One region of the Blautia sp. MB18-30 genome, then DNA from elsewhere that is predicted to be linked to it. Evidence: predicted binding sites of a transcription regulator. Region 1 holds the regulator's gene; each other region holds the start of a gene.
The links. Region 1 encodes Rex, which represses fermentation and respiration genes when NADH is low (regulators of the CRP and FNR family bind a similar motif). Its sites were predicted from a motif close to ATTGTTAANTANTTAACAAT; they were not measured.
Positions count from the first base shown of each region.

Region 2: NCY57_RS05425 (4Fe-4S dicluster domain-containing protein) is a predicted target of Rex. The motif match lies at 4,794-4,813, and genes of this name have one in related genera.
Region 3: NCY57_RS10150 (L-lactate dehydrogenase) is a predicted target of Rex. The motif match lies at 3,010-3,029, and genes of this name have one in related genera.
Region 4: gap (type I glyceraldehyde-3-phosphate dehydrogenase) is a predicted target of Rex. The motif match lies at 4,900-4,919, and genes of this name have one in related genera.

Region 1 is NZ_JAMOYY010000020.1:40,551-48,495, reverse strand. Features, by position in the region: gene NCY57_RS10650 (cobyric acid synthase) at 1-150, shown strand, start outside; gene NCY57_RS10645 (precorrin-8X methylmutase) at 153-794, shown strand; gene pdxR (MocR-like pyridoxine biosynthesis transcription factor PdxR) at 791-2,107, opposite strand; gene NCY57_RS10635 (pyridoxamine kinase) at 2,200-3,066, shown strand; gene NCY57_RS10630 (ABC-F family ATP-binding cassette domain-containing protein) at 3,097-5,013, opposite strand; gene NCY57_RS10625 (redox-sensing transcriptional repressor Rex) at 5,228-5,875, shown strand; gene NCY57_RS10620 (NAD(P)H-hydrate dehydratase) at 5,937-7,454, shown strand; gene alr (alanine racemase) at 7,451-7,945, shown strand, end outside.
Region 2 is NZ_JAMOYY010000008.1:30,442-38,386, forward strand. Features, by position in the region: gene NCY57_RS05405 (formate--tetrahydrofolate ligase) at 1-300, shown strand, start outside; gene NCY57_RS05410 (cyclodeaminase/cyclohydrolase family protein) at 400-1,029, shown strand; gene NCY57_RS05415 (bifunctional 5,10-methylenetetrahydrofolate dehydrogenase/5,10-methenyltetrahydrofolate cyclohydrolase) at 1,044-1,895, shown strand; gene NCY57_RS05420 (glucosaminidase domain-containing protein) at 1,926-2,687, shown strand; gene NCY57_RS05425 (4Fe-4S dicluster domain-containing protein) at 3,143-4,651, opposite strand; gene NCY57_RS05430 (complex I 24 kDa subunit family protein) at 5,051-5,530, shown strand; gene NCY57_RS05435 (NADH-quinone oxidoreductase subunit NuoF) at 5,527-7,398, shown strand; gene NCY57_RS05440 ([FeFe] hydrogenase, group A) at 7,414-7,945, shown strand, end outside.
Region 3 is NZ_JAMOYY010000019.1:5,638-13,582, forward strand. Features, by position in the region: gene NCY57_RS10140 (penicillin-binding Tp47 domain C-containing protein) at 1-953, shown strand, start outside; gene NCY57_RS10145 (FMN-binding protein) at 1,097-2,704, shown strand; gene NCY57_RS10150 (L-lactate dehydrogenase) at 3,052-3,999, shown strand; gene NCY57_RS10155 (Tex family protein) at 4,072-6,228, shown strand; gene NCY57_RS10160 (mechanosensitive ion channel family protein) at 6,513-7,376, shown strand; gene panD (aspartate 1-decarboxylase) at 7,889-7,945, shown strand, end outside.
Region 4 is NZ_JAMOYY010000005.1:23,672-31,616, reverse strand. Features, by position in the region: gene NCY57_RS03505 (HAD-IC family P-type ATPase) at 1-1,505, shown strand, start outside; gene NCY57_RS03500 (hypothetical protein) at 1,649-3,763, opposite strand; gene NCY57_RS03495 (histidinol-phosphatase HisJ family protein) at 3,839-4,657, opposite strand; gene gap (type I glyceraldehyde-3-phosphate dehydrogenase) at 4,963-5,982, shown strand; gene NCY57_RS03485 (phosphoglycerate kinase) at 6,168-7,364, shown strand; gene tpiA (triose-phosphate isomerase) at 7,410-7,945, shown strand, end outside.

The DNA of each region.
Region 1 (7,945 bases):
AAAGGTATTGATGTGGAAAATATGACAGGCGTGGATTTTGCGGCATTTAAGGAACAGCAGTATGATATCCTGGCTTCAGAGTTGCGGAAGCATCTGGATATGAAAAAAATCTATGAGATACTGGAAAACGGGATTACGGAGGAAGAATAGAAATGAAAGTTGAGCTTGAAAATGTAAAACCCATGGAGATTGAAAAAAGAAGCTTTGAGATCATCACAGAAGAGCTGGGGGATACTCCCCTGATCCCGGGAACAGAGCTGATCGTAAAACGCTGCATCCACACAAGCGCAGATTTTGATTATGCAAAAAATCTCTGCTTCTCGGAGGGTGCAGTGGAGATGGCCATGGACGCCATCCGCAACGGTGCCTGCATCGTCACAGATACCCAGATGGCAAAGGCCGGGATCAACAAGCGTGCACTTGCCCGCTACGGCGGTGAGGCTTACTGTTTCATGTCCGATGAGGATGTGGCTGCCCTTGCAAAAAAGAACGGGACTACCAGAGCCACAGCCAGCATGGACAAGGCCGCAGAGATGGATAAAAAGCTGATCTTTGCCATTGGGAACGCACCTACCGCACTGGTACGTCTTTATGAGCTTATTGAGAACGGAAAGCTTTCTCCTGAGCTGATCATCGGTGTGCCGGTAGGCTTTGTGAATGTTGTGCAGTCCAAGGAGCTGATCATGCACGCAGATGTGCCTTATATTGTGGCAAAAGGACGCAAGGGTGGAAGCAACATCGCTGCGTGCATTGTAAATGCCCTGCTCTACATGATCGATAACCGGAGAGATTAGGAGCCGGTAACCTCCTTCAGAAGCTGACAGGCAGGCAGAAAATCCTTGGATGGAATGGAGGAGCAGGAGAGGACCAAGGTGACCTCGGCTCCGTTTTCTCTGAGAACCTCCAGTCCCAGACCATGGTTCCGGGCTCTGTCTGTCAGTTCACTGCCTGTGAGAGAACAGGGGAGAGTAAGGGCAAGGCTGGTTCCTGCGGCTCCTGTTTGGATCTGGCAGTCCTGGCCGAAGGTTTCCCGGACAGCCTGGGAAAGAGCCTTCAGCTTCTGGGAATAAAGGCGGCGGAGCTTTCTTGTCTGGGAAGCCAGATGCCCGTCGCGGATAAACTGGCAGAGTGCGATCTGTTCTGCCTTGGAAGCAGTCTGATTATAAAAGGCTGCTTTTTTTGTATATTTTTCCCGGAGAGAGCGTGGCAATACCATGAAGCTGACACGGATGGAGGGCAGCAGCAGCCTGGAAAAGGAACCGATATAGACAACGTTTTCACCACCTGCAAGACCGAAAAGTGAAGGCGTCGGTTTCTGGAAATAAACAAATTCGTTTTCGAAATCATCCTCAATGATCAGATGGTCATCGATCTCCGCATGACGGATCAGCTCCAGGCGTCGTTTTACCGGCATGATCTCGCCCCATTTCGTCATGTGAGCAGGAGAAACATAGATCACATCGCAGCTTTTGTCCCGGTAATGGACATCAAAGCCGTAATCCTGAAAGATGGTGCTGCATGTGGTGAAGGACGGTGTGGGGAACGAAACGGTTTTCCGTTCATGGATCAGAGGGCAGAGGATCTGGAGAAGGGGCTGGAGACCGGCCCCTACTACAATGTCATCCGGGGAGCAGATCACATTTCTGCGTTCCCGGATATAGTCTGCGAGAACCTCCCGGAAATCGCTTTCACCCTGGGGTTCGCCATAAGAAAGCATACGGTCGCCCTGGCGGAGGGCGCTTTTGATGTAACGCTGCCACAGATCAAAACGGAAGCTTTCCCGGTCAACACCGGAAGAGGCAAAATCATAAAGGCAGGGCGTGATATCCTTATCCTGTTTTTCGGGGGTAAGCAGATGCTGCTTGGAAGCAATGCCGGTGACATAATAGCCGCTCTGTGCCCTGGCGATGATATAGCCGTCTGCTGCCAGCAGAAGATAGGCATTTTCGATGGTGGTACGGCTCAGCTTCAGCTCCTGGGCGCATTTGCGGAGGGAGGGCATTTTGCTTCCGGGAAGGAGACGGCCTTCCAGGATCAGCTTCCGATAATAGTGGTAAACCTCCAGATAAAGGTGTTCTTTTTTGTGTTCTGCAGATATATTTAACATAAGTATGATGATTTCCTTCCAAAAATGATTGCGTAAACCTGACAGTTCATTCTATAATATTACAGAAAAAAACTCAAGACTGGAGAATTACCATGAAAAAAATAGCAGTGATCAATGATCTTTCCGGGCTGGGGAAATGTTCACTGACAGCAGCGATCCCGGTGATCTCGGTGATGGGAGTCCAGGCGTGTCCACTTCCCACCGCTGTTTTAAGCAACCAGACCGGTTATGAAAGTTATTTCTGTGAGGATTTCACAGAGCATATGGAACCATATATGGAGCAGTGGAAAAAAAGAGGATTTTTCCCGGATGGGATCTATACAGGATTTCTTTCTGACGATAAGCAGGCAGACAGGATCCTGAAATTTATGGATGCGTTTGCAGGGAAGGATACTCTGATCCTTACAGATCCAGTGATGGGGGATGACGGCGCGGTTTATCCGATCTATACAGAAGAACTCCGCAGCCGGTTCTGCGAACTGACACGTCGTTCCTATGTGATCACACCGAACCTTACGGAAGCCCTCCTTCTTCTCTACGGAAAAGAAAAAATGGAGGAGATCTGGAAGGAACTGCAAAAGGCATCAGAGGCCCGGCGGATGGAAGAGATCCGGGAGATCGGGTGCGGACTTGCCCGGAAATTTTCACTTCCTGCCGTTGTGATCACCGGAGTGGATCACAGGGAGGAGGGGCAGCCTCTGAAAATGGGAAATCTTGTCCTGGAAAACGGAAACAGCTCCTGGGTATTTGCAGAGAAATCCGGCGGAAGCTATTCCGGGACAGGAGATCTTTTTGCATCCGTGCTCAGTGCAGGGCTGGTAAAAAGATATTCCATGAAAACCTGTGCAGAGCTGGCCGTGGATTTTATCTCGGCATCGATCCGGGATGCGGTGGAGGAAGGAACAGACCGTAACGATGGTGTATGCTTTGAACAGCATCTCGGTATGCTGCTTCCATAAAAACATAAGGGGATAAAAAAGAGCTGACCGTCAGGCCAGCTCTTCCCATTTTTCATAAAGCTCTTCCAGTTCTTCAGCGATGGCTGCTTTTTCGCGGCTCAGCTTTGTACATTCCGCTACATTGGTGCAGACATCCGGAAGGACCATGGTTTCGTCGATCTCGCTGTCTCTTGTTTCCAGCTCTTCGATACGGGCTTCGACTTTTTTCAGCTCGGCTTCCCGTTTTCGTTTCTTTGCCTGTTCTTCCTTCATCTGCTGCCAGGAAAGCTTGTTCTCGGAAATCGATTTTTCTTCGGTAGGTGCCTCCGGAGAAGTGCTTCCCGGTGCATAGGTACTGGTCAGCTCCTCCTTCTTTTCCAGATAGTAATCATAATCACCGATGTAATTTACCACTGCCTGGTTTGTCAGCTCCATGATCCTGGTCGCAGTCTGATTGATAAAGTAACGGTCATGGGATACATAAAGGACTGTACCGGTGTAGCTGACCAGTGCTTCCTCCAGGATCTCCTTGGAGGCAATATCCAGATGGTTGGTAGGCTCGTCAAGGATCAGGAAGTTGGCTTCGGAAAGCATCAGCTTTGCAAGGGAAACACGGCCTCTTTCTCCACCGGAAAGTGCGGAGATCTCCTTGAAAACATCATCTCCGGTAAAGAGAAATGCGGCAAGCATATTTCGGATCTCGGTCTCTGTGAGAGTCGGATAAGTATCGGAGATCTCCTGAAAAATTGTCTTGTCCATATGCAGAACATGATGTTCCTGATCGTAATAACCGATCTGCACCTTGGAACCAAGGGAAAATTTGCCGGCATCTGCCTCAATAAGACCGTTGATGATCTTTAGCATGGTGGTCTTTCCGGTTCCGTTGTTTCCGATCAGTGCCACACGCTCGCCGCGTTTGATATCAAAGGAGATATCGGAGAACAGGGTCTGTCCCGGAAAGGCCTTGGAAAGCGCTTCCACGTGGAGCACATCGTTTCCGCTTAACACCCGTGGTTCCAGCGAGATACGCATCCGGTCCTGGAGCTCAAGAGGCTTTTCGATCCTCTGTACACGGTCCAGCATTTTTTCACGGCTTTCCGCACGCTTGATGGATTTTTCACGGTTAAAGGATTTCAGCTTGGCGATAACGGCTTCCTGATGCTTGATATCCCGCTGCTGATTTAAGTATGCCTTGTACTGTGCGTCACGAAGCTGAGCCTTCTTGAGAGCATAGGCAGAGTAGTTGCCGCTGTATACGCGGGTCTGTCCGGCTTCGATCTCAATGACCTTGGTGACCACCTTATCCAGAAAATAACGGTCATGGGAGACGATAAAAACAGCTCCCGGATAATTCAGAAGATAAGTTTCCAGCCAGGAGATGCTTTCCATATCCAGGTGATTGGTTGGCTCATCCAGAAGCAGGATATCCGGCTTGGAAAGAAGCATCTTGCCCAGCGCCACGCGTGTTTTCTGACCGCCGGAAAGAGTTTCAATCTGCTTGTCATAATCTTCCTCTGTGAAGCCGAGACCCTTTAAGACACCGGTCAGCTCACTTTTGTAAGCGTATCCGTTCTCCAGCTCAAACTGATGGGTCAGGCGGGTATAGGTTTCCATCAGACGGTTCAGCTCATCACCGGTCACCGTGTTCATTTCCTGTTCCATATTGCGGATACGGCGTTCCATATCGATGATGTGCTGCTTGGTGGTAAGAAGCTCCTCGTAGATGGTATGATGTCCGTGGATATCCTGGTACTGGGCAAGATAGCCGATATTTTTATCCCGGGCAAGCACCACGGTACCGGAATCAGCAGAAAGCTCCTGCATGATGATCCGCAGCAGTGTGGTCTTTCCTGCACCGTTGCATCCGATCAGAGCAGCCTTTTCACGGTCTTCAATGTGAAAGGATGCATCATTTAAAATTACTTTTTCGCCAAAGGCCTTGCATATATTCTGACATGATAAAATCATAAAAACTGTCCTCCTGTATAAAGAATCACCCCTGTTTATGTCTGAACAGGGAAAAATCCTCCACCTATTATAACGGAAACTGCCGGGATTTCAAAGAAAAAATCAATTATTAGAAAAAATATAAAGAAATTTGTACAGAATAGACAACTTTAATTGACAGGAAAATGTCAATTCGTTATAATTAACCTAGTGTAAGGTAAGGAGGAAAACTATCGTGGAGACAAAACAAATCTCGAAAGCGGTGATTAAGCGTCTGCCACGCTATTACCGCTACTTAGGAGAGCTGATGGAAGATAATGTAGAACGTATTTCTTCCAATGAATTAAGTAAGAAGATGCATACCACAGCTTCTCAGATCCGTCAGGATCTTAATAATTTTGGCGGTTTTGGGCAGCAGGGGTATGGCTATAATGTACACTATCTTTATACAGAGATCGGTAAGATCCTGGGACTGGATACCGTTCATCCGATGATCATCCTGGGTGCCGGTAATCTGGGACAGGCACTTGCCAATTATGTGGATTTTGAGAAGCGCGGGTTCAGGCTGGTTGGTATCTTTGACGTAAATCCTGTGCTTGAGGGCATCGCAGTCCGTGGACTTGAGATCCAGATGCTCAGTGAGCTTCCGTTTTTCCTGAGAGAGAATAACGTGGAGATCGCGATCCTGACACTTCCTAAGAATAAAGCCAAGGAAATGGCAGATATCCTGGTAGAGAACGGGATCAAGGCAATCTGGAATTTTGCACATCTCGATCTTGAGACACCGGATGATGTGATCGTAGAGAACGTTCATCTTTCCGAGAGTCTGATGACACTGTCTTATAATCTCAGCAAATACAGGCAGGAACATGTGGATAAGTAAGAATTGTTAAGCTGCCGGAAACGGCAGCTTTCTCTATGACAGAGGGGAGGCAGAAGACAGAATGAAGAAGCTTGTTACCTGCAAAGAAATGAAGGATCTGGACTCCACAACGATCCGTGAGATCGGAGTTCCCTCCGAGGTTCTGATGGAGCGGGCGGCACTGAAGGTGGTAGAGGAAACAGAAAAGTATCTCCAGAAGGACGAAAGGATCCTGGTAGTCTGCGGAAGCGGAAACAATGGTGGTGACGGTATCGCAGTTGCCAGATTGTTCCATCTGAAGGGGATCCGGGTAGAGTTTTATATGGTCGGAAACAAAGATAAAATGACCAGAGAGACAGCTCTTCAGTATAAGATCGCTTCCGGTTATCGTGTCCCGGAGGTGAATAACCCGCAGTGGAGTGAATATACTACTATAGTAGATGCCGTGTTTGGGGTAGGCCTGACGCGTCCGATCGAGGGGCATTATGCTGATATCATCCATGAGATGAACAGTGCGAGGGCCAAAAAGATCGCAGTTGACATCCCGTCAGGAGTGAACGGAGATACTGGCCTGGAAATGGGAATTGCCTTCAGCGCCGATCTGACTGTCACATTTGCCTACCGGAAAAGAGGTCTTTGCTTTTATCCGGGAAGACTGTATGCAGGAAGGATCGTTACCGCCGATATCGGGATCTATGAGCAGGAAGCTGTGACTGCATCTGCCGCCTGTCTGGAAAATAAAGATCTGAAGCTGTTTCCGGAACGTGATCCCGGCGGAAACAAGGGTACCTTCGGAAAAGTGCTCTTTGTGACCGGAAGTGAGGGAATGTGCGGAGCCGCTTATTTAAGCGCCAGTGCAGCACTTCGTGCCGGTGCGGGAATGGTGAAGATCCAGACTGTGGAAGCCAACAGGATCCCACTGCAGATACTCCTTCCGGAGGCTATGGTCTGCAGCCGCTTTGATCAGGAATCCAATGAACAGCTTCTATCCTGGTGTGATGTGATCGTGATCGGACCGGGACTTGGAACATCAGTGGCCAGCCGTGAGAGAGAACAGTGGTTTCTCACGGCGGCTGCCCGGGAGAAAAAGCCGCTGATCCTGGATGCGGACGGCCTGAACCTTCTGGCTGCACATCCACAGTGGTATCAGTATCTGGGAGAGCATGTAGTCCTGACACCGCATATCGGAGAAATGAGCCGGCTCAGTGGCAGAACGATCCAGGAGATCCAGCATGAGATCGCAGATACTGCGCTGAAATGTGCTGCGGAAACAGGCTCTGTGTGCGTATTGAAGGATGCATGTACGTTGATCGCAGATGAAAAAGGCCAGATGTATCTGAATCTTTCCGGTAATTCCGGAATGGCAACTGCAGGAAGCGGAGATGTGCTTTCCGGGATTCTGGCAGCAGTGTTATGTATGTATCTGAAAACGGAGGAACAGCCTCCCATGGTTTTAAAGGCCGCGTTAGGTGTTTATCTTCACGGACTTTGCGGCGATCTTGCAGCCGCTGAAAAAGGAAAGCGCAGTATGCTGGCAGGAGATATCATAGAATATCTGCCCAAGGCATTAGCTATAGGTGAAGAGGAGTCGGGATTATGAAAAAATACGAGAGAGTAAAAGCACTGGTATCACTGGATGCCATTGCCCACAATTTTGAGGAAATGCATAAAAATGTCAAAGAAGGGACAAAGATCATCGCTGTGATCAAGGCAGACGGTTATGGCCATGGTGCTAGAGCTATTGCCCGTCTGATCCAGGACTATGATTATATCTGGGGATTTGCAACAGCTACTGCAGAGGAGGCACTGGAGCTTCGGCATGCAGGGATCACCAAGCCTGTCCTGATCCTTGGCCTTGTATTTGAGGAATATTATGAGGAACTTGCAGCCAATGATATCCGGATCACCATATCGGATCTTAATACAGCGGCAGAATATGCAAAAGCAGGTGCACGCATTGGAAAAAATGTACATATTCATCTGGCTCTGGATACGGGAATGACAAGGATCGGATATGCGGATATTCCGGAAAATGCGGTAAAGATCGAAAAAATCTCAAAAATCCCGAATCTGGTGATCGAGGGAATGTTT
Region 2 (7,945 bases), on a different contig from region 1:
GGTAAGAAAGTTGTTCTTACAGCAAATGCTCAGAAACAGGCAAAACAGCTGGAAGCTCTTGGATTTGGCAACTGCCCGATCTGTGTAGCTAAGACACAGTACAGTCTGACAGATGATCAGACAAAACTTGGCGCACCGACAGACTTTGAGGTAACAGTACGTAACCTGAAGATTTCCGCAGGTGCAGGATTTATCGTTGCCCTGACAGGTGAGATCATGACTATGCCAGGTCTCCCGAAAGTTCCGGCAGCAACCAAGATCGATGTAGATGAGACAGGTAAGATCACAGGCCTCTTCTAATCGGAACATAAGATCAAAAACTACCGGAGGGGGCTTTTTATAAAAGCCCCCAATGGGCTCTAAAGAGTGCTAAAATAAGAATATAAGGAGGAGAGTCCTATGGGATTTTCTACCAGTACATGTACTGAATTTGTTGAGGTATTAAGCTCCAAGGCACCGGTTCCTGGCGGCGGCGGCGCTTCTGCTCTTGTAGGTGCGGTTGGTACAGCTCTTGGAAACATGGTTGGAAGCCTTACTGTTGGCAAGAAAAAATATGCAGATGTTGAGGACGAGATGTGGGAGCTGAAAAAGAAATGTGATCAGCTTCAGAAAGATTTCCTTCATCTGATCGAGAGAGACGCAGAAGTATTTGAGCCTCTTTCCAAAGCTTACGGAATGCCAAGAGAGACAGAGGAAGAAAAAGCAGAGAAAGCCCGCGTTATGGAGGCTGCTCTGAAAGAAGCCTGCTCTGTTCCGATGGAGATCATGGAGAAATGCTGTGAGGCCATTGAACTTATCGTTGAGTTCGGCGCAAAAGGTTCCAAGCTTGCGATCAGTGATGCTGGCGTAGGTGCTGCATTCTGCAAAGCTGCTCTTAAGGGAGCAAGCCTGAATGTATACATCAATACAAAGTCTATGGCAGATCGTGCGTATGCAGAGGAATTAAACAAAAAAGCAGACGCTATGCTTGAGAAATATACAAAGATCGCAGACGAGACATTTGACAGTGTTCTCGGAAGACTGAAATAGGAGGAACCAGACAAATGGCAAAGCAGTTATTAGGTAAAGAAGTAACAGCAGCTCTTAACGAGAAGATCAAAGCTAACGTTGCAGAGCTTCAGGCAAAAGGTGTAAATCCTACACTTTGCATTATCCGTGTTGGTGAGAATCCAAGCGATATTTCCTATGAGAGAGGAGCAACCAAACGTTGCGAGACTCTTGGGGTTGCATGTGAGAAGATTCTTCTTCCGGAGGACGTTTCCCAGGATGAGCTTCTTGCAACTATCGATAAAGTAAACAAAGATGACAAGATCCACGGCGTTCTTCTGTTCCGTCCGCTTCCGAAACATCTGGATCAGACAGTGATCGAGAATGCTCTTGCAGCAGAAAAAGACGTTGACTGTATGACAGATCTTTCCATGTCCGGTGTATTCACAGGCAAAAAGATCGGATTCCCGCCATGTACACCACAGGCATGCATGGAGATCCTGGATCATTACGGAATCGACTGCACAGGCAAAAAAGCTGTTGTGATCGGAAGAAGCCTTGTAGTTGGTAAACCAGCTGCAATGATGCTTGTTAAGAAAAATGCGACAGTTACCATCTGCCACACAAGAACCGTTGATATGCCATCCGTTGCAAAAGAGGCTGATATTGTTATCGTTGCAGCTGGCCGTGCTGGTGTTGTTGGGGCTGACTATGTCAGAGAGGGACAGACAATCATCGATGTTGGTATCAATGTAAACGCTGAGGGTAAACTTTGCGGTGATGTTGATTATGCGGCAGTTGAGCCGATCGTTGATGCGATTACACCGGTTCCTGGCGGAGTTGGAAGTGTTACAACTTCTGTTCTTGTAGGTCATGTAGTTGAAGCTGCAATGAGAAAAGCGCAGTAATAGCAGTAATAAAGGATTGATTATTTATATATGTACAGATTCCGAAATTGTTTTTGTTTACGGATGATGGTGCTTGCAGGCGTTCTGGTGTTCGGAACGCCTGCAGGTGTTTTGGCAGAGGATGTGGATCATTCCATGGAAGGGCAGATTTCGAAGCCGCAGTCATCCGGAGAGAGTGATACAGATAGTTTTGTGGATGATTCCACAGATAATACTTATGGATATTATACGATCATGGGGTGTACCACAGTGGATGTGGAGGATATGGTGGCGCAGTATGAGGCGCAGAATGTGGAGTATCCTTCGGATGTCCTGACAGAGGGTGGTGCACCGGATATTGATACGTTTTGCACGATTGTGATAGAGGAAGCGGATGCGGAGGGCGTCCGTGGAGAGGTTGTTTTTGAGCAGGCCATGCTTGAGACCGGATGGCTTCAGTTTGGTGGGGATGCCAGTGCGGTGCAGTTTAATTTTTCGGGGCTGGGAACTACCGGTGGTGGTGTTGCCGGTAATTCTTTTCCTGATGTAAGGACGGGGATCCGGGCGCAGGTGCAGCATCTGAAGGCTTATGCTTCTTCGGAGGAGCTGAACCAGGCTTGTGTGGATAACCGTTTTCAGTATGTGACTCGGGAGAGTGCACCTTATGTGGAATGGCTTGGGATTCAGGAGAATCCTTACGGCGGTGGTTGGGCCGCCGGGAGAAGTTATGGATATAAGCTTAGGAGTCTTCTGGCGGAGCTGAAGGGGGAGGAGTATACCTGGCCGGAGAGTACGGAGACGGTGGAGAAGTAGTGGTGGTGGCGAACGGGACGGTAGTGGCAGATGGGACGGCCCGGAAGGGAGTGCGGTTCTGTCCGCGGCCGGGCTTCGTCGGCGGCTAGATCTAAGGCGCCGGGATTCTGCTAAAACCATTTTCCAAAAGCCAGAACTCGCGGCTTTTTGCCGCTCAGACAGCTGGCTTTTGAAAAATAACGCAGAAGTCCCGCCGCCTAAGATCCAGCACACCTCCTGCAGAGTCGTCCGCAGACAGAACCGCACTCCCTTCCGGGCCTGTGCGTTGGTTGGGGTAAGTTGTCTGGCTAAACGATAGGATGTGGATGAGGGATGGAGGCGGGCTTTGCCCTGTCCTGGTTGATAAAATAATGGAGATGCAACCTTGAAGATTAAAGATCTAGGTTGCATCTCCGTTTTTTATTCAATCAAATTGAAATATTGGGGGAATTATATAGTGGAATATTTTGAGGTAGTTAGTTCAACTCCAGGTTTTCCAGTTCCTGTGAGGGGAGTTTTGGTTCTGAGCTGTCTACGTATTTTTTGAGGGCTTTGGAGGTTTTTGCGAAGCCGGCGTTGGTTCCGGCGCCTCCGATGCAGCCTCCGGGGCAGGCCATTCCTTCGATCATGCAGTTTTTGATCTTGCCGGCTTTTGCCAGAGTGAGGACTTTTTTGCATTCGGCAAGGCTTTCTGCGTGTTCGATGTGGACTGGTACATCGGGATAGTATTCCTTCAGACAGTTTTCGATGGCTCCGGCTACGCCGCCTGCAATGGCGTAGCCTCGTCCTGCTGCGGTTGCGGCCTGGGTTTCTTCCGGGAGCTCTTCGCAGGTGGATGGGGTGATGCTTTTGGCGTCGAACAGGCCCCAGAGTTCCTCGAAGGTGATCACGAAGTCTACATCACTTCTTACGGAATGTCGCATGGCTTCCAGTTTTTTGGAGGCGCATGGTCCGATGAAGACTACTTTTGCGCTGGGGTGTTCTTTTTTTACAATGCGGGCAGTTGCCACCATCGGGGTCAGCTCCTGGGAGATGTTGTCGATCATAGCCGGGAAGTATTTCTTTGCCATGACGGACCAGGACGGGCAGCAGGAAGTGAGGAGGAACGGGAGGTTGCCGGTGGCTACTTCTTTGGCGTAGTGGTGTGCCTCAGAGATGCAGCCGATGTCTGCGCCCAGTGCTACCTCGTAAATGTTTGAGAAGCCCAGCTGTTTAAGGGCGGAGCGGAATTTGCCTGGGGTGACGTCTTCGCCGAACTGATTGATATAAGCAGGTGCAACTTCTGCAATGATCTCAGTTCCTTCACGGAGGGCGTGGGAGAGCTGGAAGATCTGGGATTTATCGGAGATGGCTCCGAATGGGCAGCTGACCATACACATACCACAGGATACGCATTTGTCCTGGTTGATGGAAGCTCTTCCCTGTTCATCACTTTCGATGGCTTTTACACCGCAGGCGCGTTCACATGGACGTTCTTTATGGGCGATGGCATCGTAAGGACAGACTGCTTTGCATCTTCCGCAGTGGATGCATTTATCCTGGTCGATAAAGGATTTGCCGTCTACCATGGAGATGGCGCCTTTGGGGCAGGTGAGCATACAGGGATGGGCAACACAGCCACGGCACATGTTGCTGACTTCATATTTGTTGGATTCGCATGCGGAACATGCGGATGGGATCACCTGCATAAGAGGTGGCTCGTAATATTTCTCATCAATGTTGCTGGCTTTTACGCCGTCAGTCAGATGGACAGAGCGGTTCTCCGGACGGAGAGAAAGGCCCATGGCCAGGCGGACACGTTCGCTTGCAACAGCTCTTTCGCGGTAGATACTTTCACGGTATTTCGCACGTTCTTCTACGATGTTGTAGGGAATGGATTCAATATCGTGGATCAGGGATTCGTCCGTGGATTCAAATCCGATCTTCGCAATTTCTGTAAAAATCTTTCTTCGGATCTGTTTAACTGGTGTGTCGAGATTTCGCATAGAGTTTCTCCTTTTCAAAATAAGATTAATAAAATGTTTTCCACGCACTTTTCTTTCATATTAAAGTAAATGAGAAATAAAATCAATAACAGGAATGTTTTTTACCGGGAACATAAAGTAAATTTGTTCCTTTATTATCATAACTGTTAAAAATTGAACATTTTTTGGAGAAAATAGACACAAAACCAGTAAGCCATTGTAAACTTTTCAATATATTCTGAAAAAACCGAAAAAAGCACTTGTGGAAAATGACGATATAAGTTATAATTAAAAGCACAAAAATAGTGCAAAATAATGGTTTGCATAAACGCGCGGCACTGACAAAGTGTTAGAGTATCAACCTGTAATGGGAGCAGGCTGATCAAGTGGAAAATCTATGAGAAACAAGGAGGGAACCGAATGTTAGACCAGACGTATTACAAGAAAACGGATGAGATCATCGAGCACTACGGTCGGAAAGCTGCATCACTGATTCCGATCATGCAGGATATCCAGGCTGAGTATCGTTATCTCCCGGGAGAGCTTCTTACTTATGTTGCGGAACAGATTGGTGTAAAAGAAGCGAAGGCGTACAGCGTAGCCACTTTCTATGAGAATTTTTCCTTTGAACCGAAAGGCAAGTACATTATTAAGGTATGTGATGGTACTGCCTGTCATGTACGTAAGTCCATGCCTGTTAAGGAAGCCATGCTGAAAGAGCTTGGACTGACCCATAAGAAACATACAACGGATGATATGCTTTTTACAGTTGAGACTGTTTCCTGTCTGGGTGCATGTGGACTGGCACCGACACTGACTGTAAATGATGAAGTTCACCCGAAAATGACTCCTGAGAAGGCTGTTGAGCTTTTAAATGAATTGAGAGGTGAGAGCGTATGAGTATAACCAGTATGGAAGATCTGAAAAACAAACAGGCTGAGGTTAAGAAGAATCTTGATGGCTATACCTGCCGTGTTCTCGTCTGTTCCGGTACCGGATGTATCGCTTCCGGTGCTCAGAAGATTTACGAAGAAATGTCAAGACTCTGTGAAGGTATCGAGGGTGTTGCGGTTGAGATGCAGAAGGATGTTCCTCATGTAGGTATCGTTAAGACCGGATGCCAGGGATTATGTGAACTTGGACCTCTTATGAGAATTGAGCCATATGATTATCAGTATGTTCATGTTCAGGTAGATGACTGCCGCGAGATCGTAGAGAAAACCGTGATCTGCGGACTGCCGGTTGACCGTCTGTTCTATCGTCATAATGATGAGGCCTGTCCACATCCAAGCGATATTCCGTTCCTGAACCAGCAGACAAGGATCGTTCTTGAGAACTGTGGTAAGATCGATGCAGAGTCTATTGATGAATATATTTCCGTAGGTGGATTTTCCGCTATGGCGAAGGCTTTCTTTGAGATGACCCCGCAGGGCGTTATTGATGAGATCACAAAATCCGGTCTCCGTGGCCGTGGTGGTGCAGGTTTCCCTGCTGGCAAGAAATGGTCACAGGTAGCACGCCAGCCGGAGAAAGTACGCTATGTAGTATGTAATGGTGATGAGGGTGACCCGGGAGCTTTCATGGATGGTTCCGTAATGGAAGGTGATCCGTATAAGATGATCGAGGGTATGGTGATCGCCGCTTATGCAGTAGGCGCAGAAGACGGTTACATTTATGTACGTGCCGAGTATCCTCTTTCTGTACAGAGACTTCGAATGGCCATTGAGCAGGCAGAGTCTTATGGCCTTCTTGGTGATAATATCCTTGGTTCCGGTATTAATTTTCACTTACATATCAACCGTGGTGCCGGAGCGTTCGTATGTGGTGAAGGTTCTGCCCTGACTGCATCCATCGAGGGTAACAGAGGCATGCCTCGAGTAAAACCTCCGAGAACTGTTGAGCAGGGTCTGTGGGGCAAACCTACGGTTCTTAATAACGTAGAGACTTATGCCAACGTACCGAAGATCATCCTTCAGGGTGCTGACTGGTTCCACACCATCGGTACAGAGGGAAGCCCTGGAACCAAGACCTTCTCACTTACCGGTTCCATTGAGAACACCGGTCTTATCGAGGTTCCAATGGGAACAAGCCTCCGTCATATCATTTATGATATCGGTGGTGGCCTTAAGAGTGGTGCTGCATTTAAGGGTGTACAGATCGGCGGTCCTTCCGGCGGATGTCTGATCGATGATCAGATCGATCATCCTCTTGATTTTGATTCTGTTAAAAAACTGGATGCCATCATGGGCTCCGGCGGACTTGTTGTTATGGATGAGAATACCTGTATGGTAGAGGTTGCACGTTTCTTCATGAGCTTTACACAGCGTGAGAGCTGCGGTAAATGTGTTCCTTGCCGTGAGGGTACCAAACGTATGCTTGAGATCCTGGAGAAGATCGTTGCAGGTAAAGGTGAGCTTTCCGATCTGGATGAGCTGGAAGAACTTGCAAACATGGTTCAGAGTATGGCTCTGTGCGGTCTTGGTAAGAGTGCGCCGCTTCCGGTCATCAGTACTCTGAAGCGTTTCCGTGACGAATATGTAGAGCATATCGTAGATAAGAAATGCCGCGCGAAGGTCTGCACGGCGCTCCGTCAATTCCATATCAATCCTGAGTTCTGTATCGGCTGTGGCAAGTGTGCGAAGAACTGTCCGGCAGGTGCGATTTCAGGAAAGATCAAGCATCCACATGTAATCAACAACGACGTATGTATCAAATGCGGTTCCTGTAAGGATAACTGTAACTTTGATGCGGTTTATGTGGAAGCATAGAAGGGAGGATATCTTATGGGTACAATGACAATTGACGGAAGAAAAGTAGAATTTACCGACGAAAAAAATGTCCTGACAGTCATCAGGAATGCCGGTATCAATATCCCCACACTGTGCTATCATTCAGAGGTTTCCACCTTTGGTGCCTGTCGTCTCTGTACAGTTGAGGATGACAGAGGCAAAACATTTGCCTCCTGTTCCGAGCAGCCGAGAGACGGAATGGTTATCTATACCAACTCCGGTCGTATTAAGAAATATCGTAAACTGATCGTGGAGCTGCTTCTTGCAGCACATTGCCGTGACTGTACAACCTGTGTAAAGAGCGGCGAATGTATCCTGCAGGAGCTGGCACATCGCCTTGGCGTGCGGGATATCCGTTTTGAAAATACAAGAGAACAGCACGAGATCGATGACAGTTCACCGTCCATCATCCGTGATCCGAACAAATGTATCCTCTGCGGCAACTGTGTACGTGCCTGCGAGGAACTTCAGGGAATCGGAGCTCTTGGATTCGCATTCCGTGGAACAGAGGCCATGGTTATGCCTG
Region 3 (7,945 bases), on a different contig from region 1:
ATGCTCTTGGATATAATGACTATACCTACAGCTTCCAGGCAACTGCAGAGAATATCGTAAATCCTACAATGGAGCCAACTGATTTTACAAGTCTTAAAACAGAAGTGGAAGCTGCAAAGGCTCTGGCAGAGGCAGATTACACAATTGCAACCTGGAAGTCCTTTGCCGGTGAGCTTCAGGAAGCAGAAGACATTCTTACAAAAACAGATGCAAGTCAGGCTGAGGTAAATGAAGCACTTGAACATCTTCAGGGAGCAGAGAAAGAGCTTCAGAAGGTAACAGTTACACTTGATAAGACAGCAGCTGTATATACAGGAAAAACAACGACTCTTAAGGCAACAACAAATGACAGCGATGCAACAGTGACATTTGAGTCCGGCAACACAAAGGTTGCAACGGTAAGCAGCAAGGGTGTTGTTAAAGGCGTAAAAGCCGGAACAGCAGTTATCACAGCAAAGGTAGGAAATACCACAGCAACCTGCAAGGTAACAGTAAAAGCTTCTACAATCAAGTTTGCAAAGGCTTCCGTAACGATCTACAAAGGAAAAACAGCAACTGTAAAAGCAACTGCAACACCATCTGCAACTGTAAAATACACAAGCAGCAACACAAAGGTTGCAACCGTAAACAGTAAAACAGGTGTTGTAAAAGGAATCAAAGCAGGAACCATTACGATTACAGCAAAGGCAGGAGCCCTGAAGACAACCTGCAAAGTAGTTGTCAAGAATCCTGCATTCAGTCTTGTAAAATCTTCTGCAACGATCAAAAAAGGTAAAACAACAACCATCAGATCCAAAGCAACACCTGCAGGCAAGGTTACATATACAAGCAGCAATAAAAAAGTTGTAGCTGTAAACAGCAAGGGTGTTGTAAAGGGAATCAAAAAAGGTAAAGCAACGATCACAGTGAAATGCAACGGAATTACAAAGAAATTTGTGGTAACAGTTAAATAATTTCACTGTTGAACCGAATGTGAGCACAGATATCCAGAAGCCTCTGCCGCAGACATAGAGCAATGTCTGCGGCAGAGGTCTGCTGATTTCTGAAGAGCAATGTCTGACAGAGGCCGCAAGAAAAGAGGAGAGAGTAAGGAAGCATGGAAAAAGATCTGAAAGATAAAAAGCAGGAGGAAAAAAATACTCCGAAGATACCCTGGACCAAGCTGGTCCCTGCAGCTGCTGTGATTGCGGCGCTTGTGTTTTCAGGCATAAAGGCGAAGGGCTCTGATGGAGAGACAGAAGCAGTCGGGCAGGCAGAGACGACCGTAATGTCCGCTTCAGAGCTGGAAAAATATTTCGGGTATGAAAAAGAAAATACTGTTTCTGACAGCACAGCTGAGAAAAACAGTACAACAAAAAAGAAAAGCTCATCGAAAAAAAGTTCAAAAAAAACAGCAGCGAAAAAAAGCTCAGGTACAAGAACGGTTTCCGAATCTGCAAAAAGCAATGCCGGCGCCGCAGGACAGGGAACCACGCAGACACCGGTAGCAAGCGTTCCGGCAGATGGATATAAGGACGGTACGTATGAAGGAAGCGGAACCGGATTTGGCGGGACGATCCGCGTGAGAGTAACAATCAGCGGTGGAAAGATTGCGGCCATAGATATTCTGGAGGCATCTGGAGAAACTGCGTCGTATTTTGCGTCAGCTCAGGGTGTGATCAGCAGGATGATCGCCGGAAATACACCGAATGTAGATGCAGTAAGTGGAGCAACCTATTCCTCCAACGGAATCATCCAGGCAGTTCAGAATGCCCTCTCCCAGGCAGCGGCAGATGGAAACAGCCAGCAGGTCACCCCTACACCTGCAGCAACTGCTTTACCAACTCCGACATCAGCTCCGTCACCTACAAAAAAACCATCCAAAAAACCATCTCCTACAAAGGAACCGGAAGATCCGGACAGTCCGAAAAAATATCTGGATGGTAAATATACAGCTTCGGCAAAGGGCTTCAATGGAGACGTGAAAGTAATTGTGACCATCAAGGATGGAGTGATCAAAGCTCTGAAACAGGAAAATACGGACACAAAGCAGTTTTTTGAAAAAGCATGGAGCGTGCTGGAAGAACAGATCATCGGTACAGATTCTGTGGATGATATTGATGCAGTCAGCGGAGCAACCTATTCCTCCAACGGAATTCTCAACGCTGTAAAAAAAGCTCTTAAAGAAGCGATCAATCCGGAGTATGGAAAGAAACCGACACCAACTCCGACAAAGAAACCGACACCAAAGCCAACAGCCACACCGAAACCTACGGCAACGCCGAAACCAACAGCCACACCGAAGCCAACAGAGACGCCGGCAGCAACCCCGACGCCGGAGCCGGACGACCCGGATGTGACGCCGGTTCCTGAAAAACCCAATGTAACTCCAACACCAGGGACAGATGAGCCGGATGCAACACCGGAGCCAACGGAAGCACCGGAACCGGTGGGAATGTACAGAGATGGAACGTATACAGGCTCGGCTTTTGGATATGGAGGAAAAACATATCTGACAATTACGATCTCAGGAGGCCAGATCGTATCCATTGAGCAGACAAATCAGGATACACCGGAATTTTTTGATCCTGCATGGAGCACGATCTATTCTCAGATCATGGCAAACCAGTCGGCGGATGGAATCGATACTGTCAGCGGAGCCACATATTCTTCCGAAGGGATCCTGGACGCTGCACAAAAAGCCCTTGCCCAGGCAAAGAATTAACCGGGTGAACGTTGGAGCAGCTATAAACATCTGAATCTAAGCCAATAATAAGAGGTGAAAGAAACCTCTGGACTTCTTGATTTTTTTTGAAGTTCAGAGGTTTTTTGCTAGGTTTCTGAAATTGCTTCTATAAATCGATAAAAAAATAACAGGAATGTATACAGAATAATATGGAAAATATCAGAAAATATAATCGGTTTAAATAATTTGAAATACAAATTAGCGGGAATTAACCTGAGAAATACAATAAAATTTTTATTGCACAGGGCAATGTTTTATGTTATGTTTGAATGTGTGTAATTAAAGTTGTTATTAAAATGACAAACAACGCTGAAAGGAGAACAAATATGAGCAGTAAAATTACGATCATCGGAGCAGGAAGTGTAGGAGCAACTATCGCTTATACCTTATCACAGAGGAGTATTGCATCAGAGATTGTTCTGATCGATATTAACAAAGATAAGGCTGAAGGTGAGGTTATGGATATTGAGCAGGGAACCAGTTTCCGTGAGCCGATCTCCATCGTGGCAGGAGATTACCCGGATGCTGTAGATTCTGACATTGTGATCATCACTTCCGGTATTGCCAGAAAACCGGGACAGACTCGCATCGAGCTGACACAGACCAACGTCAACATTATGAAGAGTATTACTCCGGAGATCGTAAAGGTGGCTCCCAAAGCGCTTTATATTATCGTAAGTAATCCATGTGATATTATGACTTATGCATTTGCAAAGCTTTCCGGACTGCCGGAAAATCAGATCCTTGGTTCCGGAACCGCCCTGGATACGGCCCGTCTCCGCTGCAGACTTTCTCAGCACTACGGTGTATCTGAGAAAAACATCCACGCCTATGTATTCGGAGAGCATGGAGATACTTCCTTTGTACCGTGGTCCAGAGCCTTTGTTGCAGGTGCGACCCTTGATGAGTTTGACAAGATCGTTCATGAGGATCAGAAAGATCTGCAGCCACTTGACAGAGAAGAGGTTCTGGAGTATGTTCATACTTCAGGATCAACTGTGATCGCCAAGAAGGGTGCTACATTTTATGCGGTAGCCGTATCTGTTTGCAGACTTTGCTCGCTTCTTCTTGCAGCATCTGATACAATAGTCAGTGTATCAACCATGCTTCACGGAGAGTACGGTGTTGAAGACGTATGTCTTAGTACCATGGCTTCTATCGGACCGGAAGGTGTAAAACGTATCGTTCGTGTTCCGCTGACCGAGGAGGAGACAGAGAAGCTTCATGCGAGCGCCAATGCTCTGAAGGACGTGATCGCACAGATTGATCTTTGATAAATGTCAGAAGCTGTGTAAAGAGGAAAAAGCAGCCTCAGGCAAATTTGAAACAACGGGAGAAAGATAAAAATGGATATTATTCAGGTAATTACCAGAGAATTGAACGTTGAGAAATGGCAGGTCGAGGCAGCGGTTAAGCTGATCGATGAAGGCTGCACCATTCCTTTTATTTCCAGATACCGTAAGGAAGCAACCGGTACACTGAACGATGAACAGCTTCGTAATCTTAATGAGAGACTTACTTATTTAAGAAATCTTGAGGATAAAAAGGCTCAGGTTCTGGGCAGCATCGAGGAGCAGGGCAAGCTGACTCCGGAGCTGAAGAAACAGATCGAGGCAGCGCAGACACTCGTTGTGGTAGAGGATCTTTACCGTCCGTACCGCCCGAAGCGCCGTACACGTGCCATCATCGCCAGGGAAAAAGGTCTGGGACCTCTGGCCGACATCATCCTTCTCCAGATGACGAAGAAACCTCTTGAAGAAGAGGCAAAAGCATTTCTTTCTGAGGAAAAAGAAGTCAAAACTGTGGAAGAGGCCATCAGCGGTGCCAGAGATATCATTGCAGAACACATTTCTGATGAAGCAGATTATCGTATCAGTATCCGTAAGAGAACAATGGATAAGGGAACTATATGTTCTACCGCAAGAGATGAGAAGGAGCAGTCTGTATACGAGATGTATTATGACTTTGAGGAGCCGGTGAAAAAGCTTGCAGGTCATCGTGTCCTTGCTCTGAACCGTGGTGAGAAAGAGAAATTCCTTACTGTGAAGATCCTTGCACCTGAGGAAGAAATCATCCGTTATCTTGAAAAACAGGTGATCGTCCGCGATAATCTATACACTACACCTGTTCTGAAAGAAGCCATTGAGGACAGCTATAAACGTCTCATCGGACCGGCTATTGAGCGTGAAATCCGAAGCGCCCTTACAGAGGCAGCAGAGGACGGTGCCATCCATGTCTTTGGCAAAAATCTGGAGCAGCTTCTCATGCAGCCTCCAATTGCAGGACAGGTAGTTCTTGGCTGGGACCCTGCCTTCCGTACCGGATGCAAGCTGGCAGTGGTAGATCCTACCGGAAAGGTTCTGGATACCACAGTTATTTATCCCACAGCACCAACCAATGAGACCAAGATTCGTGCCGCAAAGGAAACCCTGAAAAAGCTTATCAGCAAATATCATGTGACACTGATCTCTGTAGGAAACGGAACGGCATCCAGAGAATCCGAGCAGATCATCGTGGAGCTTCTTAAGGAAATCCCTGAAAAGGTCCAGTATGTTATCACCAACGAGGCAGGTGCTTCTGTATATTCCGCAAGCAAGCTTGCTACGGAAGAATTCCCGAATTTCGATGTTGGACAGAGAAGCGCCGCATCCATCGCAAGACGTGTACAGGATCCGCTTGCAGAGCTTGTAAAGATTGATCCGAAATCCATCGGTGTCGGTCAGTATCAGCATGATATGAACCAGAAAAAGCTGGGAGAAGCCCTTAACGGCGTTGTGGAAGATTGTGTAAACAAGGTCGGAGTGGATCTGAATACTGCGTCTGCATCCCTTCTGGAGTATATTTCCGGAATCAGCAAGGCCATCGCAAAGAATATTGTAGCCTACCGTGAGGAAAACGGCCGTTTCCAGACAAGAAGAGAGCTTCTTAAGGTTGCCAAGCTTGGTCCGAAAGCCTTTGAGCAGTGTGCAGGTTTCACACGGATCACAGGAGGCAAAAATCCTCTGGACGCAACCAGTGTCCATCCGGAAAGCTATGACGCAGCAAAAAAACTCCTGGAAAAGCTGGGCTACACACCGGAAGATGTGGCAGAGCGTAAGCTTACCGGTATTTCCGGGCAGATCCGCGATTACGGAAAACTGGCAAAGGAGCTGGAGATTGGAGAGCCAACCTTACGTGATATCGTAAAGGAACTGGAAAAACCTGCCAGAGATCCACGTGACGAGATGCCGAAACCGATCCTCCGTACCGATGTCCTGGATATGAAGGACCTGAAAGAAGGCATGGTCCTCAAGGGAACTGTCCGCAATGTTATTGACTTCGGTGCTTTTGTGGATATCGGTGTGCATCAGGATGGCCTGGTCCATATTTCCGAGATGAGCGAGAAATTCATCAAACATCCGCTGGAAGCAGTCAGTGTGGGAGATATCGTGGATGTCCGTGTTCTTGGGGTTGATATGAAGAAAAAACGGATCAGCCTTTCCATGAAGGGGATCAGTAAATAAAGAGAAAAACTGAGTAAAGAGAAGCAGGCAAGTATATTCTGCAGCATTCTGCGGCGGATTACCGGACCGATATACAATAAAGCTATAACAGAAATACAGCAGTGGTTTATACCCTATACTTTATAGAACCGGAGAAATCAGGTTTACAGGGAAAAACCACTGCTGTATTATTATATTACCAGATGCGGATTATAGGAAATGCTTATATCAGAAATAAGCTTTGAAGCTCATAGATTGATCCGCATATGTATATCGAATGATCGATCAGACAGGAGGGATTATATTTGGATAGTACTGTACAGACCGTGCAGGAGGTCGGAAATCAGGTAAGCCAGTACAGGCAGATGTTTGAAAATTATCTGCCGGACATCACGAAATTCGGAATCAAGGTTGTTCTGGCTATTGTTGCTTTCTGGGTAGGAAGCACGGTAATTAAATGGATCGTAAAGTTTGTGAGGAAATCACTGACAAAATCCAGGCTGGATACAGGAGTGGCACAGTTTATGTCCTCACTGGTCAAGATCGTACTTTACATACTCCTGATCTTTAACATATCCATAAGCTTTGGAGTAAAGGAATCATCTCTGGCAGCACTTCTCGGAACTGCAGGTGTTACTATGGGTCTTGCCCTCCAGGGCGGACTTGCCAACCTGGCAGGAGGTATGATGCTTCTTCTGTTCAAGCCTTTCCAGGTAGGGGATTACATCATCGTTAACGGACAGGACGGAAGCGAGGGAACGGTAGCCAAGGTCGAGATCTGTTATACAACGCTGTTATCCATTGATAACAAGCACATCGTGATCCCGAACGGTACTCTTTCCAATGTGACCATCACCAACGTAACAGCAAGGGATCAGCGAAGGCTGGAGATCAAAGTGGGGATCTCTTACAATGCAGATATCCAGAAGGCCAAGGATATCCTGGAAGATATCCTCACCGAGGATCCGGATACAAGAGAAGACGAAGAGATGGTGGTATTCGTAGACGAGCTGGCAGAAAGCTCTGTGATCATGGGCTTTCGTGTCTGGGTAGATACCGACCGCTACTGGGCAGCCAGATGGAGATTGAACCAGAGGATCAAGGAAGATTTTGATTATTATGGAATTGAGATTCCTTATAATCAGCTGGATGTGCATATCCATAAATAATGTGCATAAAGGAAGAAAGCTAAAGCCCTTTCACATGGCAGAGAAATTGCTGTGTGGGAGGGTTTTTTGGTGAAAGTAACTGGTTTTGGGATTATTACTGCCATTCACGATAATAGAGAATATGAAAATTATTGACAAACCAGTGTCGGGGTGCAATAATACCCCACAGAGATAGTATTTGGACTCAAAACTATACTCTGGCTGAAATCACTGGAATCTTATATAAAAATAGCCAGCCGGAACCCGGGATCGGGAACGGACGGATATATGAAAATTATAAAAGATACGAGCCTGTATCGATGATAACGAAGGCGTTACAACAGTTATGGGAATTTTGAGCAACTGTTGAAGAGCATGCTTTTCGTGTATAAAAAACAGGACTCAATATACAGGGAATCAATCAGAAGCGTTTCAGGGTCGAAGTGTACCCCGAGACGCTTTTTTATTAAATACGGAAGCGGATGTTTTTATCCACTTGAAAGTTATTCCCTGCAGGAAAGGACTTATATAAGATGACAATAGAGATGTTAAAAGGAAAGATCCACAGAGCAACCGTTGTCCAGGCGGAA
Region 4 (7,945 bases), on a different contig from region 1:
CAAAGGAGGATGGAAGCGCGAATCTCGTATTACAGGAAAAGTCAGAAGCTGACCCGGAGAAACATAGTCAGGAAGATCCGGAGAAGATCCGGGAGATTGAGCATATCATGGGAAATCTGCTTTCTGTGCTGAAGGATCAGAATGCCACTGCCGATGCACTCAGGGCGAGATTTAAAGTATCTCAGGATATGGAGCTGGATCATGTGATCCCGTTTTCTTCTGACAGGAAGTACAGCGGAGCTGCATTTACAGATACAGGTACTTATCTGATGGGTGCAGCGCAGTTTCTTTTTCCGGAAGGGAACCCGGAGCTGATGGAGTATTGTGGCAGATTTGCAGAGGAAGGTCTTCGTGTGCTGGTTCTTGCCCATAGTGTAAATGTGAGTGAGGGAGCGGAGCTTCCGGAGGGACTGGAACCTGTCGGACTTTTGCTTATTACCGATGTGATCCGTGCAGAGGCACCGGATACGCTGGCATATTTCGAAAGTCAGGGTGTTGATCTGAAAGTAATCTCCGGTGATGATCCGGTGACGGTTTCTGCAATTGCCAGACGTGCAGGCCTTAAAAATGCAGAGCATTATATAGATGCGACAACGATCACAACTCAGGAACAGATGGACGAGGCAGTTGCAGAATATAGTGTGTTCGGGCGTGTAACACCTCAGCAGAAACAGGCAATGGTGAAGTCTTTGCAGGCTCAGAAGCATACGGTTGCCATGACTGGTGATGGTGTCAATGATGTTCTGGCGCTTAAAGAGGCGGACTGCAGTATTGCCATGGCTGAGGGCAGTGATGCGGCCAAGAATATTGCCAATGTGGTATTGCTGGATTCTAATTTTGCAGCAATGCCGGAAATTGTGAATCAGGGACGCCGGGTTGTAAATAATATCCGCACTGCGGCATCTATGTTTCTGATCAAAACGATTTTTTCCGTGCTGCTGTCACTGATCACGATCTTCTTCGGGGATTCCTATCCCTTTGAGCCGATCCAGATGTCTCTGATCAGTGCCTGCGCTGTTGGTATTCCTACATTCCTTCTGGCACAGGAGAATAATTATGAGAAGATCGACCATACATTTTTGCGTCATGTATTTATGAATGCATTTCCGGCTGCTGTGACCATCACGGGCTGTGTGTTCAGTGTGATGCTGGTATGCCAGAATGTATACCATTCCAATGCTATGCTGAATACAGCCTGTGTGCTTGTAACAGGATGGAATTATATGGCGGCACTTAAGACAGTTTACGCACCTCTGAATAAGTATCGAAAGGTGATCATTTACAGTATGCAGGTGATCTTTTTCGGTGCGGCGGTGGTTCTGCAGAATCTTCTGACACTGGGATCGCTGGAATTCGGAATGATCATTCTGGTGTTCCTTCTGATGACATTTTCTCCGATCCTGATCGATGTGATCACGGCCTGGCTCAGAAATATTTACAGCCGTTCGCTGGATAGTGGGGAACAGGGGAAATTTGCTGCATTTATTGATAAGCTGAGAAAATAATAATATGAGAAATAAAAAAGGACACTGCCCGTTGAAAATGGCAGTGTCCTTTTTTTGCAAATAAACTGTGAAGCAGTTATCCAGTTATCCGGTGCAGAGCTGTGTAGAGAATGCAGATTGTGGATATCCGCCTGACAAAGCTATTATTTTGTGTGCATAAGCCAGATAAATCCGAAGGCCGGGATCTCTACAGCCTGTGCGTCTCTCTGAACTCCTGTGAGAAGATCTGTGTAGGTACCGTCCTGTTCGTTGATCCAGGCTACCTTATCCTGGTCGCTGAAGTTGTAGATGCAGATCAGCTTTTCTTCAGAAGTTTCTCTTACCAGGGCAAGGAGAGCTTTTTCCCAGGTTTCCAGTGTATGTGCAGAAACTTCAGGTGCAAATACCGGATGGCTGGCACGGATGGATTCCAGCTGCTCAAGGCTGTTGAAAATGCGTCCCTGGATCGTTTCGGCATCGGCTCTGTTCCGGGCAAGTGCCCAGTTGAAACGTCCATTGTGGAGCCAGCGAGGATCAGCTGCTTTGGAAATGTCGGCTTTATAGGTGTAGTCATTCAGCTGTCCGACCTCGTCACCGCTTCGAAGTACCGGAATTCCGGGGAGGGAAAGAAGCAATGCATGAAGTGCTACGTCATAGCGGATTCCCCGGCTGACACCCTCCATATTTCCTTCATAATCAAAACGCTCGATTCCTGCAAGAGATGCGGTTGTTCCGCAGAGCTCCGATTCCTCGGTTTCCGGATTTACATAAATTTCACCCCGGGCAAAGGAGTCAGGGAAAATACCTGCCAGGAATTCATTCAGATAATCTCTGTGAGGCCCTTCTGTGATAAAGCTTCCTTTCAGGAAATCATAGTCCAGATTCCAGCGTACCGTGTTGCGGTTACGGAGGTAATTCTGGAATACCGGTGCCTGCGGAAGGTCTGCAGCTCTGTCGATTCCCCGGCGGAGAAGGGCAGTGTCCTTTGTGGCAACGGTATGCCAGAGATCGGACATCAGCTGTGTGCTGTTTACAATGTGAAGTTCCGGCATATCGGAAGTTCCGCCGAATGCAGCAGCCTCTGCAGGTGGGCGGTCTGTTTCGCCAAGGAGAAGAATTCCGGGGCATACGATCTCACACACCATTCGGGTCATACGCAGCAGAGAGTGAAGCTTCCAGAGATTTTCTTCCGGTATCATCGGAAGGACACCAAGGCTGAATATAGAAGCACCTTCATTTGCAAGCTCCAGGATCTGAAGAAGCATTGCATTGAAATAAGCCGGAGTCTGGAGCACACATGGCGCACCGGACTGTGGGTCATCCACAGAAAGACTTAACGGGATCTCAAGAGCCAGGCGGATACCTGCTTTCCTACAGTTAGCTGCAAGTGTGTACAGATCTTCGGAGGTTCCGATCTCCGGGATAATGCGAAGGGAGCAATTGGAGGTTGCCTGGAAAAGATCTGTCAGGTACAGAGTGTCTGCATTACATTCGCTGATATAGTCCAGTTTATTAGATAGACCGGAAAGAGTATCTGCGAAGTCAGCAGGATTTACAGCCATTCCGGTGAAAGTAGTCTTACGGAACCAGTCAGGATCTGCAGCGCAGTTCTGGTCGGCTTCCTTCATGGAAAGAGGACGCTCACGGTAGATTTCTTTCATCTTTTTTGTGAGGCTTGAGAATGTGCCGGTAACTTCCGGGTGATCGCGGAACAGTTCGCAGTAAAGCCATTTCAGATCATTGTAGTAGTATTTCAGACGTTTCTCGTAGAGGGCATCGTAAGCTGTGTCCTCCTTGGAAGTTTCGACTTTCAGAGGCTCAATCTTGGAAGTAGTAACTTTCGCCGGTTCAGTCTTTGAGGTCTCAACCTTGATCGGCTCGGTCTTGGAAGTCTCGACTTTGATCGGCTCAGTCTTGGAAGTCTCAACCTTGATCGGCTCAGTCTTGGAAGTCTCGACCTTGATCGGTTCGGTCTTGGAAGTCTCGACCTTGATCGGCTCAGTCTTGGAAGTCTCGACCTTGATCGGCTCGGTCTTGGAAGTCTCGACTTTGATCGGCTCGGTCTTGGAAGTCTCGACTTTGATCGGTTCAGTTTTGGAAGTTTCGACTTTAAGCGTTTCCTTCTTTACGGTTTCAAGTTTTTTCACTTCGGCTTTAGCATTTTCAACAGATTTGGCAGCATTGGAACTGGTGCCGGCAGCAGAGGTATTTTTTTTCAGCTGCTTTTCTTTTTTTGCCTGCATGGCAGCTTTCTTTTTCTGGAGTCTTTTTGTTGACATATAGAGTTCCTCCTTAGATAAAATGATATTTTCGGTATAAAAATGTAAACTCTCTCACCGGAGAGAGAAACAGAGCTACAGCTTATGAAAAACAGGACGGCGGTTTTTAAATACAGCATAATAGGAAAAACCACATTCACGGAGAACATCAGCCGCCTTGTCAAAAGCATAGCCGATCTTATCCGGAGTATGGGCATCTGCACCGATGGTGATGATCTCACCGCCAAGCTCACGGTAACGTCGGATAATATTGACACAGGGATTCGGTTCACCAAGCCCGTAGTGATAACCGCCTGTGTTCAGCTCGATTCCCACATTTTTGCGGATCAATGTCCGCAGGATCTCGTCCAGGATCTCCTTATATCGTCCGTAAGAATACTGACGGTTCTGATTTGGACCATAACGTACTACATAGTCGATATGTCCGTACACATCCATCTCGTCAAAAGCAGCGATATTTTCCAGGATGGATTCAAAATATTCCATGTAGCATGCGGATTCCTTACGGCCCTCAAAATAAGAAGGATAATAAGGATCGTATCCGTGCACCACATGGGAGGAACCAATAACGAAATCAAAGGGAACTTCTTTCAGAAGATCGGAAAAAGATTCTGCAAGCTGAGGCTGAAGTCCAAGCTCGATCCCGAAGTTAACCTGGATCTGGTCTTTAAAAGCATCCGCAAGACTCTCAAGTTTCTGGCGGTATGCAGGGATGTTCAGGGAAAAATCAAGATTTTCCGGAGTATCGGGATAATCCGGATCAAAATGTTCAGTAAAACAGATTCCCGTGAGACCCTGGTCTGCGGCAGTCTGGATCATTTCTTCCATCGGTGTATCGGAATCTGCGGAAAAAGAGGAGTGCATATGGCAGTCCCATAAAATTTTCTGGTCCATTTTGTACCTCCATATTCAAGCCTTTATATTCTGTGACAATGATCGTATCTGCCTGCTATGAATCCGGGAAAGTCAAACTCCCAGCGGGAATATAGATATCCGTTTTGGGAATCAGCAGGACAGAACTTTCTATCAGAGAATTATAGCACATTTTTCAGAAATTTTCTTAATATTTATTTTAATGTTCTTTTTTATAAATAGCTCTTGAATTTTTGTTTGGAATTAGGTACAATATGAAACAGGTTGATGTTTCTTTAACAAAGGAACGATTTAAATCACCATTCAATTCATAGGAGGAATTTATCATGGCAGTAAAAGTTGCAATTAATGGTTTTGGACGTATCGGTCGTCTTGCATTCCGTCAGATGTTTGGAGCAGAAGGATTTGAGATCGTAGCAATCAACGATCTTACATCTCCTAAGATGCTTGCTCACTTATTAAAATATGATTCTACACAGGGAAGATATGCTCTTGCTGATAAAGTAACAGCAGGCGAGGATTCCATCACAGTAGACGGAAAAGAGATCAAAATCTATGCTAAGGCTAACGCTGCAGAGCTTCCATGGGGAGAGATCGGTGTAGACGTAGTTCTTGAGTGCACAGGTTTCTACACATCCAAAGACAAAGCTCAGGCTCATATCGATGCAGGTGCTAAGCACGTAGTTATTTCCGCTCCGGCTGGAAACGACCTTAAGACAATCGTTTACAACGTAAACCATCAGGGTCTTACAAACGAGGACAAGATCATCTCCGCAGCTTCCTGTACAACAAACTGCCTTGCACCAATGGCTAAGGCTCTTAACGATCTTGCACCGATCAAATCCGGTATCATGTGCACAATCCACGCTTACACAGGCGATCAGATGACACTTGACGGACCGCAGAGAAAAGGCGATCTGAGAAGATCCCGTGCAGCTGCAGTTAACATCGTTCCGAACAGCACAGGTGCTGCTAAAGCTATCGGACTTGTTATCCCAGAGCTTAACGGCAAACTTATCGGTTCTGCACAGCGTGTACCTACCCCAACAGGTTCTACAACAATCCTTACAGCAGTAGTTGAAGGAAACGTTACTAAAGAGCAGATCAACGCAGCTATGAAAGCAGCTTCCAATGAGTCCTTCGGATACAACGAGGATGAGATCGTATCCAGCGATATCGTTGGTATGAGATTTGGTTCCCTCTTCGATGCTACTCAGACAATGGTACTTCCACTTGAGAATGGCACAACAGAGGTTCAGGTAGTTTCCTGGTATGACAACGAGAACTCCTACACAAGCCAGATGGTTCGTACAATCAAGCACTTCGGAAAACTTCTGAACGCTTAATTTTCTGCGAACGGGTGTAGAAGAATAGACTCAGAAAGGGTCCGGTCTGAAGAGGACCGGGCCCTTTTTTTCCAAAAGACCAAACAAAAAAATGTCTGAGGAATGACTGTTAACAGAGCGGACAACAATACCGCTCGCCCTTATTCATCTGCTTTTGCAGAAATAAAAGTTAAGGAGATATAGAGATGCTGAACAAAAAAAGTGTTGACGATATCAATGTAAAAGGACAGAAAGTACTTGTAAGATGCGACTTCAATGTTCCGCTTCAGGATGGAAAGATCACAGATGAGAACCGTCTTGTAGCTGCTCTTCCTACAATCAAGAAACTGATCGCAGACGGCGGAAAGGTTATCCTTTGCTCCCACCTTGGAAAACCGAAGGGAGAGCCGAAACCGGAGCTTTCTCTTGCACCTGTAGCAGTTCGTCTTTCTGAGCTTCTTGGCCAGGAAGTAAAATTTGCAGCAGATCCTGAGGTAGTAGGACCGAACGCAAAAGCTGCTGTAGCAGAGATGAAAGATGGCGATGTAGTTCTTCTTGAGAACACACGTTATCGTGCAGAAGAGACAAAGAACGAAGACAAGTTCAGCGAAGATCTTGCTTCCCTCTGTGATGTATTTGTAAATGATGCATTCGGAACTGCTCACAGAGCTCACTGCTCTAACGTAGGTGTTACCAAATATGTAAAAACAGCAGTTGTAGGATATCTGATGCAGAAAGAGATCGATTTCCTTGGAAACGCTGTAAACAATCCGGAGAGACCATTCGTAGCAATTCTTGGCGGTGCTAAGGTTTCCAGCAAGATCTCTGTAATCAACAACCTTCTTGACAAGGTAGATACACTGATCATCGGTGGTGGTATGTCCTATACATTCTCCAAGGCTATGGGCGGACATATCGGAACATCCCTCTGCGAGGATGATTACCTTCAGTATGCTCTTGACATGATGAAGAAAGCAGAGGAGAAGGGCGTGAAGCTTCTTCTTCCTGTAGATAACAGAATCGGTGATAACTTCTCCAATGACTGCAATATCCAGGTTGTAAAACGTGGTGAGATTCCGGACGGATGGGAAGGAATGGATATCGGACCGGAGACTGAGAAGCTTTTTGCAGACGCTGTAAAAGATGCCAAGACTGTTGTATGGAACGGACCGATGGGATGCTTCGAGATGCCGAACTTCGCTCATGGTACAGAAGCAGTTGCCAAAGCTCTTGCTGAGACAGATGCAACAACCATCATCGGTGGTGGTGATTCCGCAGCAGCTGTAAATATCCTTGGATATGGCGACAAGATGACACACATCTCCACAGGTGGCGGTGCTTCTCTTGAGTTCCTTGAGGGCAAAGAGCTTCCGGGCGTAGCAGCAGCTAACGATAAAGACTGATAAAAAATAAAGTGTTCCAAGAACACAAAAAAGGAGATAAAAACAATGGCAAGAAAGAAAATTATTGCTGGAAACTGGAAAATGAACATGACACCAAGCGAGGCTGTAAAGCTTGTTGAGACTTTAAAACCGCTTGTTGTTAACGATGAAGTTGACGTAGTATTCTGCGTACCGGCTATCGACATCATCCCTGTTGTTGAGGCAGCTAAAGGTTCTAACATCCAGGTTGGTGCTGAGAACATGTACTTCGAGGAGAAAGGCGCTTACACAGGTGAGATCGCTCCGGCTATGCTCGTAGATGCAGGCGTTAAGTACGTTGTACTTGGACACTCCGAGAGAAGAGAGTACTTCGGTGAGACAAACGAGGACGTTAACAAAAAAATGCTCAAAGCTTTCGAGCATGGCATCACACCGATCATGTGCTGTGGTGAGACACTTACTCAGAGAGAGCAGGGCGTAACAATGGACTTCATCCGTCAGCAGGTTAAGGTTGGATTCCAGGGTGTTACAGCTGATCAGGCTAAGACAGCAGTTATCGCTTACGAGCCGATCTGGGCTATCGGAACAGGTAAGACAGCTAC